One region of the Oceanobacillus iheyensis HTE831 genome, then DNA from elsewhere that is predicted to be linked to it. Evidence: riboswitches for the same ligand, from Rfam matches in the RefSeq annotation. Region 1 holds a riboswitch; each other region holds the start of a gene.
What was found. Region 1 has a riboswitch for S-adenosylmethionine ahead of OB_RS12255 (methionine ABC transporter ATP-binding protein). Riboswitches for the same ligand answer to the same signal wherever they lie in the genome.
Positions count from the first base shown of each region.

Region 2: it holds a riboswitch for S-adenosylmethionine, as region 1 does, so the genes downstream of both, OB_RS10805 (methionine ABC transporter ATP-binding protein) here and OB_RS12255 (methionine ABC transporter ATP-binding protein) in region 1, are expected to answer to the same signal.
Region 3: it holds a riboswitch for S-adenosylmethionine, as region 1 does, so the genes downstream of both, OB_RS15695 (LLM class flavin-dependent oxidoreductase) here and OB_RS12255 (methionine ABC transporter ATP-binding protein) in region 1, are expected to answer to the same signal.

Region 1 is NC_004193.1:2,435,137-2,439,427, forward strand. Features, by position in the region: gene OB_RS12245 (MetQ/NlpA family ABC transporter substrate-binding protein) at 1-98, opposite strand, end outside; gene OB_RS12250 (methionine ABC transporter permease) at 259-927, opposite strand; gene OB_RS12255 (methionine ABC transporter ATP-binding protein) at 917-1,945, opposite strand; SAM riboswitch class I at 2,072-2,171, opposite strand; gene OB_RS12260 (thioredoxin family protein) at 2,254-2,562, opposite strand; gene OB_RS12265 (toprim domain-containing protein) at 2,588-2,944, opposite strand; gene OB_RS12270 (ISL3 family transposase) at 3,178-4,291, shown strand, end outside.
Region 2 is NC_004193.1:2,132,447-2,136,737, reverse strand. Features, by position in the region: gene OB_RS10815 (methyl-accepting chemotaxis protein) at 1-1,266, shown strand, start outside; gene OB_RS10810 (polysaccharide deacetylase family protein) at 1,507-2,214, shown strand; SAM riboswitch class I at 2,372-2,474, shown strand; gene OB_RS10805 (methionine ABC transporter ATP-binding protein) at 2,537-3,553, shown strand; gene OB_RS10800 (methionine ABC transporter permease) at 3,540-4,205, shown strand; gene OB_RS10795 (MetQ/NlpA family ABC transporter substrate-binding protein) at 4,226-4,291, shown strand, end outside.
Region 3 is NC_004193.1:3,198,023-3,202,313, reverse strand. Features, by position in the region: gene OB_RS18440 (hypothetical protein) at 606-800, opposite strand; gene ssuE (NADPH-dependent FMN reductase) at 797-1,351, opposite strand; SAM riboswitch class I at 1,443-1,550, opposite strand; SAM riboswitch class I at 1,676-1,784, shown strand; gene OB_RS15695 (LLM class flavin-dependent oxidoreductase) at 1,863-2,918, shown strand; gene OB_RS15690 (ATP-grasp domain-containing protein) at 2,933-3,880, shown strand; gene OB_RS15685 (MFS transporter) at 4,203-4,291, shown strand, end outside.

The DNA of each region.
Region 1 (4,291 bases):
TTAGAAGACCCATCCCCTGATGAACCTTCATCACTTGTTCCACAAGCTGCTAATAATCCCACAAATGAAATAGCTAACAAAAATAATAATTTCTTCATCTCTGTATTCTCTCCTTATTAAACATATTATTTATTTCATCAAGTAGTAAAATCAATTGCATAATTAGTTATTTGGTATAAAACTTGAATATTACATTTATATCCTTACTTTTTAATGTTTTCAATTATGAAATTGACTCAAAAGTAACTTGAGTATTTTTTAACGCTTATCGAGTTTCCTTGTAATAGAGTCCCCGATGAATTGGAATATAAATACGATAAGAACGATAATAATTGTGCACCATAACACAACATCAAAGTCTCGACGCTGGAATCCGAAATAATAAGCATAGTTTCCTAATCCACCTGCTCCGATTGCTCCTGCCATAGCGGTGTATCCTATCAAAGCAATTGTGGTAACAGTTAATCCAGACACAAGTGCCGGTTTTGATTCAGGTAATAAAACTTTGAAAATAATCGTTCTCGTTTTCGCTCCCATTGCTTTTGCGGCTTCCACTACACCTTTATCCACTTCATTTAGTGCAATTTCTACTAGTCGTGCATAGAAAGGAGCAGATCCAATTATTAGCGCAGGTAAAGCAGCATTAGGACCACGAATTGTTCCCATCAGAAAATCGGTAAACGGAAATAGCAATAAAATTAATATAATAAACGGTATGGCTCTGAAGATGTTTACAAAGGCTGCAACAATACTATTCACGGTACGGTTTTCCCAAATATTACCTTTCGATGTAAGGAATAATAGTAACCCAAGTAAAATCCCAAAAATAGCTGTCCCTACCATTGAAATCATTGTCATATAAAACGTCTCATATGTTGCTTCAATTAAATCCTCTATTTTAATCCCTTCAAACAAACTACTTAGCATGTTGAATTACCTCCAATTCAACAGACTCTTGACTTTCAATAAAGCTTTTAGCTCGCTCAATTTCGCTTTCATTACCTGTTACTTGAACTACTAATGCTCCATAGCTGCCTGCTTGTGTCTGTGTAATATTTCCCTGGATAATATTTAAATCTACAGAGAATTGTTTAGCTATTTGACTGATTAGGGTTTGATTTGTTGTTTCACCCAAGAAATGAACCCGATATAAAACTCCATCTGGATAATTTTCTATAATTGTTGATATATCACTATCCTCATTAGAACTCATAACTTGTTCAACAAACTTTCTAGTTACTAATTGCTTCGGATTTGTAAATACATCAAGGACTTGTCCTTCTTCCACTACTTTTCCTTGCTCCATAACAGCTACACGATTACAAATTTTACGGATAACATGCATTTCATGCGTAATTAAGATTATCGTTAAATTTAATTTTTCATTAATGTCTTGCAGTAAAGATAAAATTTGATTCGTCGTTTCTGGATCCAGAGCAGAGGTAGCTTCGTCACACAATAATACTTTAGGTGAATTTGCTAGGGCTCTAGCAATACCAACACGTTGTTTTTGTCCACCACTCAGTTGGGAAGGATAAGATTTCTCTCTCCCCTCAAGTCCAACTAAACCAATCAACTCTTTTACTCTCCGTGCTTTTTCTTGCTTATCAACACCAGCAATTTCTAGTGGAAACCCAATGTTGTCCTCAACAGTGCGTGACCATAATAAATTAAAGTGCTGAAAAATCATACCTATATCTTGTCGTGCAACTCGAAGATCATTTTTATTTAACTCTGTTATAACCTGATCTCCAATTGTTACTTTTCCAGATGTAGGTTCCTCTAGTCGATTTATCAAACGTACAAACGTACTTTTTCCGGCTCCGCTATACCCGATCACGCCATAAATATCGCCATTTTCAATATTGAGGGTCAATGAGTCTACAGCTTTGATGTCTTTTTTATTTAATGAAAATACTTTACTTAACCCTTCGATGGATATCAATCTTTATTCCTCCTCTTACTCTCCAGCAACCATTTCGTATAGTTTCCCCATAATTCGTCAAAATAAAAACGCCTTTCTGTAAGAGAACAGAAAGACGTACGTATTTATCGTATATCGTCTGACGTTCTCTCATCTTTCATTTTCTGCAGGAATTGGCACCTTTCATTTAATTATGAAGGTTGCCGCGGTTTCAAAGGGCCAGTCCCTCCACCGCTCTAGATAAGAGATATCATATTGTTAATGGTTATTTTTTATTAATTCAGTGTACCTATCTTAGCATGCGCCTATAGGACTGTCAATTAATTTTTTTACGTCACATTTGAGAATAATTCTGGTTGATATTGTATTAAATAATCATAGATATTCGCAGTTGAATAAAATGTATATATCCTTTCGACAATTTCACCATTTTCAACAAATAATAAGCACGGTACACTTTCAATTTGGTTGTCGTGCATATATTCAGGGTGAACAGCTGCGTTCATTTCGTAGAAAATGTCTTGTCGGTGAAGCCGCTCTATATTCTCCAACATCGCTCTTGCAACCGAACATGTTCCACAGAATGGTGTGTAAATATAAATCACACCTCGTTCCATTTGTTTATTCCATTCCTTCATACATATCACCTTATCAATCTTTTCTTTAAAGTAAATAAGTCGGATTAACCGTAAACCGCGCTCCAATTAATGCATTTGCTAAAACCTTCATAGGTGTAGCTGCAACTTCTCGATACTCACTGCTCACATAAATATGCTCTGCATGAGGTAACTCTCTAGCTAATTGTTTTCTTAATTTCATACCAGAAGGATCCTCGTCTACTAAGATATAGACATCCTTCTCATCTAATTCATACGTTTCTAGTAGTTCATCGAGTTTTTCAACGCCTAAAGTTCCATTTGTACAGACGATTATAACCTTATCATCAATAATTTTTTCAATTTGCCGCTTATCTGACAAACCTTCTACAATAATTACTTTATTAGATTCATTTATCATCATCGCATAGCACTCCTTATGCAAGCAAGAAACATGCTTATTAATCACGATTTGATTTGTATTATAAGGATGACTTCCATTTGAAAGAGCCATCAATACTAGTATTTACATAGGCTCTACAATGAATGTGGTGGTGCTTCTTGTCCTGTCAATGTTTTAAAGATGTAAAAAATGCACCGTTCTCTCTCTTTTGATACCCTAAAGTTGCGACACAAAAGGCAAAGGAGAGAGAACGAATGCAAAACCATTTTATCATAGAAATGTTAGGGATAAAAGATACTAATGTGAAGGTGTGGGATATATCTCAGGGTTCGGATGCTTTGATTGTTGAACTTTATACCGAAAAACGTCAGCAGAAATGTCCGTTCTGTCGATGTAAAACGAAACGGGTTCATAGTTATCGAATTCAACCGATTCAAGGTCCCGTATTACCTAACCAACAGGTAAAACTTTTCCTTCGGAAACGCAGATATTTGTGTAAGGATTGTGGTAAGACCTTTTACGAACGACTTCAAATGATTGATCGCTATCAACGTTGTACCACCTCTCTGCAAGCAGAAGCTTTGATGTATACATCTTCCAGCTCATTTAAAACAGCTGCGAGATGGACTGGGCTGACGGACACTCGCCTTTTGCGACTGTTTGATCGTCGAAACATAAAGACAAACCGAGTACTGCCGAGAGCGATAGCCATAGATGAATTTAAAGGGGACGCCGGAGGAGAACGGTTTCAAACGGTCATTGTCGATGTGGAAAATAAACATATTATTGATATTTTAGAAGATCGAAAAGTGGATACCATTAAAAAGTATCTGCGATCCCGCGATACAGGTCAGGTGGAAATTGTCGTTATGGATATGTCGAAGTGGTTCAAGAAAGCAGTCTGTGATGTGCTTAATCATCCTCTTATTATCGCCGATCGTTTCCATTTCATGCGTCAAGTATATTGGGCTTTGGATGAAGTGAGACGGCAGGTGCAGGCAGATGTCGATAAACCCATCCGTCTTCAAATGAAGAGAAGTAAGAAGTTATTGTGGAAGTCGCATTTTAATCTGGACGAAGATCAAGAAGAAAAAGTTGAAAAGCTTCTAGAGATTGATACCCGTTTAAGAGAGGCCTACCAATTGAAGGTCATGATGGAGAAATGGTTTAAGGAAAGTGATCATCAAACGGCAAGTAAAAACCTAGATCATTGTTTAGCATCCTTAAAGAGGTCAGGGATTGAAGCCTTTCATCGTCTAAGAAAAACTTTTATAAATTGGAGACAAGAGATTTTACAAGCCTTTGTATATCCTTATAACAACGGATATATCGAAGGTGTGAACAACACGATTAAAGTAATAAAACGCA
Region 2 (4,291 bases), 300 kb from region 1:
CAATTTGAAGGTGATGACAAACAATTGGCATTTGCTACAAGTGAAATTACAGGTTGGAAAATAGCTGGAACCATGTTTAATAGTGAAATAGCCTATAATGTGAGCCCAATTTTAAATACGACAATCTTTGTTATAACGGTTGCATTAATTCTTGGAGGGGTAGTAATTGTCATTATTATTCGTTCTATTTCGAAACCGATATATCATCTTGTAAGTGCAAGTGATACGATAAGTCATGGAGATTTAAGCGATGAGGTACACCTCCATCGAGATGATGAATTAGGTACACTAGCTCAATCATTTAATAAAATGCGAGAAAATTTGAATGGAATTATCCTTCAAGTTAGAGATAAATCAAATCATTTAGCATCCTCAGCTGAACAATTAAATGCCAGTACCGAACAAAATACATCAGCAACAGAGCAAATTTCTTCTTCTGTACAAGAAGTAGCTGAGGGTATGAGTAGTTTAAATAACAATATAACAAAGAGCTCCAAATTAGCGAAGGAAATGACAGATTCTATTTATACGATAGAAGCAAGTTCGAATGAAGTTTCAAATACTGTTACCAATACCATTTCAGCTGTTAATGAAGGTAACAAAGCATTGAATACTACAATTAGTCAAATGGAATTTATCAAAGAGAATACACATCAGCTATCCAATAATATTGAAGGTTTAGGCAATCAATCAGAAGAAATCAGCAAAATTATTGATGTTATTACGGATATTTCTGAGCAAACAAACTTATTAGCTCTTAATGCTACAATCGAAGCAGCAAGAGCCGGAGAGCATGGGAAAGGATTTGCTGTGGTAGCTGATGAGGTAAGAAAACTTGCTGAAAAATCTTCCCAATCAGCAGAGCAAATTAAGACAATGATTAGCGCTATTCAATCGGAAACTGCGAATACGGTGAGTTCGATGAAAGCTGCAACAACAGAGGTTGAAAAAGGGATTAATATTGCTAATAATGCAGATCAATCTTTCTCAAATATTACTGGATATGTAGATTCTATAACGAATCAAATCATGAATGTAACAACTGAAATTGAAGGAATATCAACGGCAACGAAACAATTTACTTCTCTTTTTGAAGGTGTGGCCTCCATTGGTGATACAGTATCACATGAAGCCGAAAATGTTTCAGCATCTACACAAGAACAGCTTGCTTCAATGGAAGAAATTGCAAATTCAGCGGCAGATTTAACTACTGTAGCAGAAGACTTACAACAATTAGTAGAGAATTTTAAGCTATCTAGAAATTAAATAACACGTCATTACACTAAAGTACGAGGATGCGGTTCATATATGGACCGCATCCTCGTTTCTTTAGGGCTGTTTATTAGATATTTCTCTACGGGTTTCAATCAACATGAGGAAAGTTATAAGTCGAGGAAAGATACCGAAATCATATCTTGCAAAGCATTGATCAGTATTGGGGAAAGAACCGCTTGTATGTATAGATTTTACTTACAATCAAACAATATGAGTTGAGGTGAATGTGGAATGAGGAAGTTTATACTCGTTATTCTAGGTATCGTTATTTTATTAATACAGCAACCAAGTAACGTTTTATCAAAAGATCGGTTTGACTTCGAAAAAGCAGGAGATGCTATTTGGGAAGGGGAAACCGATGAGAAAATTGTTGCTTTAACGTTTGATGATGGACCACATCCTGATTATACACCGGAGATTTTAGACATATTAGAACAGTATAATATGAAAGGTACATTTTATGTGATGGGTGCTCATGCACGTAAATATCCAGGACTTGTATTTAGAGCATTTCTAGAAGGCCATGAAATTGGAAATCACACGTTTACTCATAACGGGAGCATTACCTATTTAAATGATGAATTAACAAAAACAAATGAAATTATTGAAAAGATCACTGGGAAATATCCTGCTACTTTTCGTCCGGTTGGAGGAAACTATAATGAAACAGTTATTAGTATTGCAAAGAAAAAAGGTCAAAAAGTAGCGATGTGGGCTTGGGATCAGGATACAAGAGATTGGGATGATGTGGATAGTAAAACCATTGCTAATCAAGTGATTGGTAATCTTTCACCAGGAGATATTATTCTTTTTCATGATGCGGGTGGAGATCGTACGCCAACTATAGAAGCACTTCCAATTATACTTCGTTTCTTTAAAGAAGAGGGGTACGAAGGAATTACAGTAACAGATATGATTGAACGTACAAGTGAAAGATAGTTAAATCTACAGTTTTTTAGCTAAAATAATAGGTTTAGTTGATAAAAATAACTTATGATAACATGTACTTTGTTATCAGCTTATTTTCGTTAATGTATTGACAAATTTGGATTATCAGATTATGATTATTCTTATTATTTCTAAAATAAAATTGAATAACTTATCCAGAGTGACGGAGGGAACAGGACCTACGATGTCACAGCAACCTACCTTTACGGAGTGGTGCTTCTTCCTGCAGAATTTTTTCTGAAAGATAAGGTAATGATATGTAAAAACCTTCTTTCTGAATGAAAGAAGGTTTTTTTGATGGGATGTGTTATGTATGATTCAGTTGGAAAATATCGAGAAACACTATGAATCTAAAAAGAGAAGAGTGATAGGGGTAGATCAAGTTTCCCTTGATATCAAAAAGGGAGAAATATATGGCATCGTTGGATATAGCGGTGCAGGTAAAAGTACGCTTTTACGTTGTATGAATGTACTGGAAAGGCCGACAAAGGGTAGGGTATTTGTTGATGGAATTGACTTATTAGAGCTAAACAATAAACAATTACGTAAGGCAAGACAATCTATAGGGATGATTTTTCAAGGATTCTATTTAGTTTCTTCCAAAACAGTAGTGGAAAATGTCTCATTTGCACTCAAAGCAGCTGGTGTTGGTAAGTTGGAGCGGAATAAAAGAGCTCTAGAACTATTGAATCTAGTTGGAATTGAGGATAAAGCAAACCAATATCCCTCTCAATTAAGTGGAGGACAAAAACAAAGGGTTAGTATAGCAAGAGCACTTGCGAATAACCCAAAGGTATTACTTTGTGATGAAGCAACATCTGCATTAGACCCAAGTACAACAAAATCAATTTTAAAACTACTTAAAAAAATAAATGAACAAATTGGGATAACGATTGTAATCATTACTCATGAGATGGAAGTAGTAAAAGAAATATGTGATCGTTGCGCTGTGATGCAAAACGGTAAAGTCATTGAAAATGGGAAGACATATGATATCTTTTCAGATCCAAACGAGAAATTAACGAAAGACTTTATCCACACAGTTTTAGACTTTCAATTACCTGAAGCGTTGCTAAAACAATGTAATGGTACACTACTTAAACTGCAGTTTCGTGGAGATATTGCTGCTGAATCAGTCGTATCTGATATGTTACAACAACATAAGGTGAAAGGAAATATTCTTCATGGAAAAGTAGAATACATAAAAGACAAACCATTAGGTGTTTTCATTATGGAAGTAAGCGGAGATCCCTCGGAAATAAGTAGTGCTATTAGCTACTTAGAAGAGCGCATAAAGCAAGTGGAGGTGATTCAACATGTATCTTACTAGTATTTTAAATTTACTTCCTGAGTTGAATCAAGCTTTCTTAGAAACCATGCTCATGGTAGGTCTGGGTTTAATTGTTGCATTAATTATCGGCCTACCTATTGGTATTCTTCTATATGTTACAGAACAAGGGTTATTTTTAGAAAATAGATTTGTTAAATCGACATTAGGTGTGGTTGTTAATTTAATTCGTTCGATTCCATTCATCATTTTATTAGTATTTTTACTTCCATTTACAAAGTGGCTAGTCGATACAACAACAGGACCATTAGCAGCATCCGTATCATTGTCTGTTGCAGCGATTCCATTCTATGCAAGAATTGTAGAATCCGCAGCGAGGGAAATAGACCGAGGTGTGATTGAAGCTGCTATTGCAACTGGAGCATCACCATGGTTAATTATTAAGGATATTGTTTATCCAGAAGCAAAACCTGGTTTTATTAGTGGACTCACTATTACGGCAATTAGTTTAGTAGGCTACTCTGCTATGGCTGGTACTGTTGGGGGAGGAGGTATCGGTGATTTAGCCATTCGCTACGGTTATTATCGTTATGATGATATGGTAATGTTCACTACAGTAATCGTTCTTATTGTACTAGTACAATTTATTCAATATTTTGGTGATTTTATTGCAAAGAGTGTAAATAAACGTTAAAGAATAAAGGAGTGGTTCATATGAAGTGGAAATTATTTTTAGCAACTCTATTAAGTGTTACATTATTGACAGCATGTGGGAGTGAA
Region 3 (4,291 bases), 760 kb from region 1:
GGCTGTGGATAAACAACTAAGTTATTTAGCCACGTCCAGCGCAAGCGCCCATCACCTATTGTCCTTCCGGAAACCTCCTTACGATAAAGAAGACTGCCGAATGTTCTTTGTGAGGCATAGTCGCACTTATACCATGGTGAAAAGAAGACTGCCGAATGTTCTTTGTGAGGCATAGTCGCACTTATACCATGGTGAAAAGAAGACTGCCGAATGTTCTTTGTGAGGCATAGTCGCACTTATACCATGGTGAAAAGAAGACTGCCGAGTGTTCTTTATGAGGCATAGTCGCACTTATGCCATGGTGAAAAGAAGACTGCCGAGTGTTCTTTATGAGGCATAGTCGCACTTATGCCATGGCGAAAAGAAGACTGCCGAATGTTCTTTGTGAGGCATAGTCGCACTTATACCATGGTGAAAAGAAGACTGCCGAATGTTCTTTGTGAGGCATAGTCGCACTTATACCATGGTGAAAAGAAGACTGCCGAGTGTTCTTTATGAGGCATAGTCGCACTTATGCCATGGTGAAAAGAAGACTGCCGAATGTTCTTTATGAGGCATAGTCGCACTTATGCCAATGGTGAAAGTCAACATCGATTCGCATACGCTTATCGTGTTTCCTTTATCTCAAAGAAATAAAGAAGTTCGACCAGTCGAACCACCCCTTGAAAAACAGGGGCGCAGGACATACGGTGATAAACGGGCGCTTGCGCTTTTGTTCTTATAAAGGTAAATGATTCCTTTCTCATTTCTTTGTTGGTTTTTTCATAGCGACCACTCTTCTTTGAGCTTTGTTCTATCATAAATAAGTTGTTAATGCTTGTGTTGATGTTCCTTCAACCATCTGAGCAAAATAGTCCACTTGTTTCTTCGTTCTTTGTAGTATCTCATCATCGGCAATAGGGATATCGCGATGTTTGTTGATTTGTTCATCTAAAAAGTATAACCCTTTGAGATTATGTGCTTTTAGGGTTGCAAGAACCGGTTTTAACGTGTACTCAACTGCTAATAAATGTGCAGGGCTGCCTCCGGTCATAATTGGTAATACTGGTGTGTGCTTTAGTACATCTTGAGGCAGGATATCAATTAATGCTTTCAATACACCTGAATACGCTCCTTTATAAACAGGAGAACCAACAATGACACCGTCAGCCATTTGAATTTTTTGAGTGATGTTCTTAATGGCTGTACTACGGAAATTTCCTGTGAATAAATCCTCATAGGGTACATCTTTAACAGAAATATGGGTCACATAGAATTTCTGTTCACTTAATTGATTCCCTAAATAATGTAGTACTTTTTCAGATCTAGATAGTTCGGAGGGGCTGCCGGACAATGTCACAATGTTGTTCATTTTACCAATCTCCTTTAAAAATAAAATTAATATAAGAAAATCCGCGATGCCCTTAATAAATAAGAGCGTCGCGGATTTTTTTTAATCTGGACTCTTATCTTTCAAGACATACATCTTGCTGGAGGTAGCACCTTTCTAATGGAGATAGAGGTTGCTGAAGCGTCAACAGGCCAGGTCCCTTAGCTTCTCTCGATAAGAAGTATTAATTTTTTATATATTCTAATATATCAATTCATATAAGTCAACTCTGTTTTGTAAGAAAAAATTAATTGACAATTCTATCAACTTGTATTATTATCGTGGCAACAAACTAAATAATGAAATATCTTATCCTGAGAGGTGGAGGGAAATGGCCCAAAGAAGCCTCGGCAACAGGTTCTAGCTTGAATACTGTGCCAAATCCATCAAGTATTCTATGCTTGGTAGATAAGAGAAGTCGGCGACAGAGCTCTTTTCTTATCTTTATGAAAAGGGTTTTTTAATTACTAACGATAGATAATGGGGGATGAAAATGAAGTATGGTTTCTGGTTGCCGATTTTTGGAGGGTGGTTGCGTAATGTAGAAGATGAACAGATGCCTCCTACTTTTGAATATGCAAAACAGGTAATTCAGCACGCGGAAGAATGGGGATATGATACGACTTTAATTGCTGAGTTATATTTAAATGATATTAAAGGGATAGAAGCAAATTCTTTAGAAGCTTTGACAACAGCGGCTGGGTTAGCTGCTGTAACAGACAAAATCGAAATTATGACAGCGGTTAGGCCGATATATCATAATCCAGCAGTACTAGCGAAAATGGCAGCTAATATCGATCAATTAAGCGGAGGTAGGTTCACGCTAAATGTAGTTTCTGGATGGTGGTCAGAAGAAGCAAAACAATATGGTGGGGACTTTACTGAGCATGATGAGCGGTATGATAGAACGGTCGAATTCCTAGAGGTCTTAAAAGGGCTATGGACGGAAGAGACATTCTCTTACCACGGTAAGTTTTATCAAGTGGAGAATGCGAAATTAGCGCCAAAACCAATCCAACAACCGAATCCAATTTTATATGCTGGTGGAGAAAGTGAAAAAGGAAAGAGAGTAATTTCTACTCTATGTGATGCATATGTGATGCATGGTGGCACTGTACCAGAAATTCAAGATAAAATTGCTAATATGAAAAATCGGAGAAATAGTCTTAATAAAGCAGCTTTGCAATCATTTAGTATGGCTGCGTATGTGATATGCAGAGATTCGGAGGAAGAAGCATTTCAAGAGTTGGAGAGAATTACATCAATAAAAGATGATAAGGGATATGCAGGAATGAAAGACTTTACTTCAAAATCCCAACTAGAACAACAAGTGCAAATAAAAGATTACTCTGTATCGAATAGAGGACTACGTCCGAATCTTGTAGGCACACCTGAACAAATTGCCGAAAGAATAATAGAATATGAAAAAGTAGGGTTGGATCAGCTCTTATTACAATGCTCGCCTCAATTGGAAGAGCTAGAACGATTTGCTAAGCAAGTGATGCCTAGAGTGGAAGAATTAAGAAAGAAGACATCTACGTTAAACTAAAAGGAGACCTGATGATGAGTAAAATTTATGTTTTACATGAAAATATGGAATGGACGGACCACCTTATAAAACGATTGGATGAATTGGAACTTCCTTATGAAGATTGGTTACTTCAAGAAGGGCATATAGATCTACTAAGTGAACCGCCAGAGGGTATATTTTATAATCGTATGAGCGCATCCTCACATACAAGAGGTAATCGTTATGCCCCTGAATTTACAAATGCGGTGTTAGCTTGGTTAGAGTTTCATGGTAGAACGGTGATTAATGGTAGTCGTGCTCTACAGTTGGAAGTAAGTAAGGTTCAACAATACTTGGAACTAGAAAGATTTGGTGTGAAAACGCCTAAAACAGCTGCAGCAGTTGGGAAAGCAAATATCTTAAAAGCGGCAGAACAGTTTGAAGGAACAAGTTTTATTACCAAACATAATCGAGCAGGAAAAGGCTTAGGTGTACAGTTATTTCGTTCAACACAAGCTCTCCAATCTTATGTGAATAGTAGTGAATTTGAAGAACCAATTGATGGTGTAACATTATTGCAAGAGTATATTGTATCTCCAGAGGCTTATATCACTCGTTGTGAGTTCGTTGGTGGGAAATTTGTTTATGCCGTTCGAGTAGATACTTCAGAAGGATTTGAGCTATGTCCTGCAGATGCTTGCTCGGTGGAAGATTTATTTTGTCCAGCTGAAGGAGAAGTTGAAAAACCAGCTAAATTCCAAGTGCGGGAAGGATTTAGTCACCCAATAATAGAACAATATGAAACAGTTTTAGCGGCTAATGATATTCAAATCGCTGGAATTGAGTTTATCGAAGATGCAGATGGGAATATTTATACGTATGATATAAATACAAACACGAATTATAATTCAGAAGCAGAAGATAACCATGGCTCGTATGGAATGTTAGAAGTCGCGAAATTCTTAGAAAGAGAATTAGAACAGCTTACAGTTAAAAAGTAAATTCTTTGGAGTCAATTTCATAATTGCCAAGTTTTATTAAAAAACGTAAGAAATTGTATTCTTCTTTTTCAAGTTAGCTGACGCCGTACCTGCTAAAAAGCGTTCGTCTGCAATGGAAATCGAAATGGATTCAGTGAGATAACGAGTAATGATTTAGATCTGGGAACAAGACTAAATCATTACTCGTTTTATTTTGATACTAATATTTCATAAAGCGAAATATTAGTTAATCTAAAATTAGGAGAGTCGATTGATTTAAATAATCAAAAAATTCTTGTATAATAACACCGTAACTTAACTAAACATAGAAGGAAGTTTTTTTATGGTGCAGGAAGGAAATACTAAAGCTAGTTTAGGCAAAGAGAAAATTTGGTCGAGGGACTTTCTGTTTATATGGGTGGCGAATTTTTT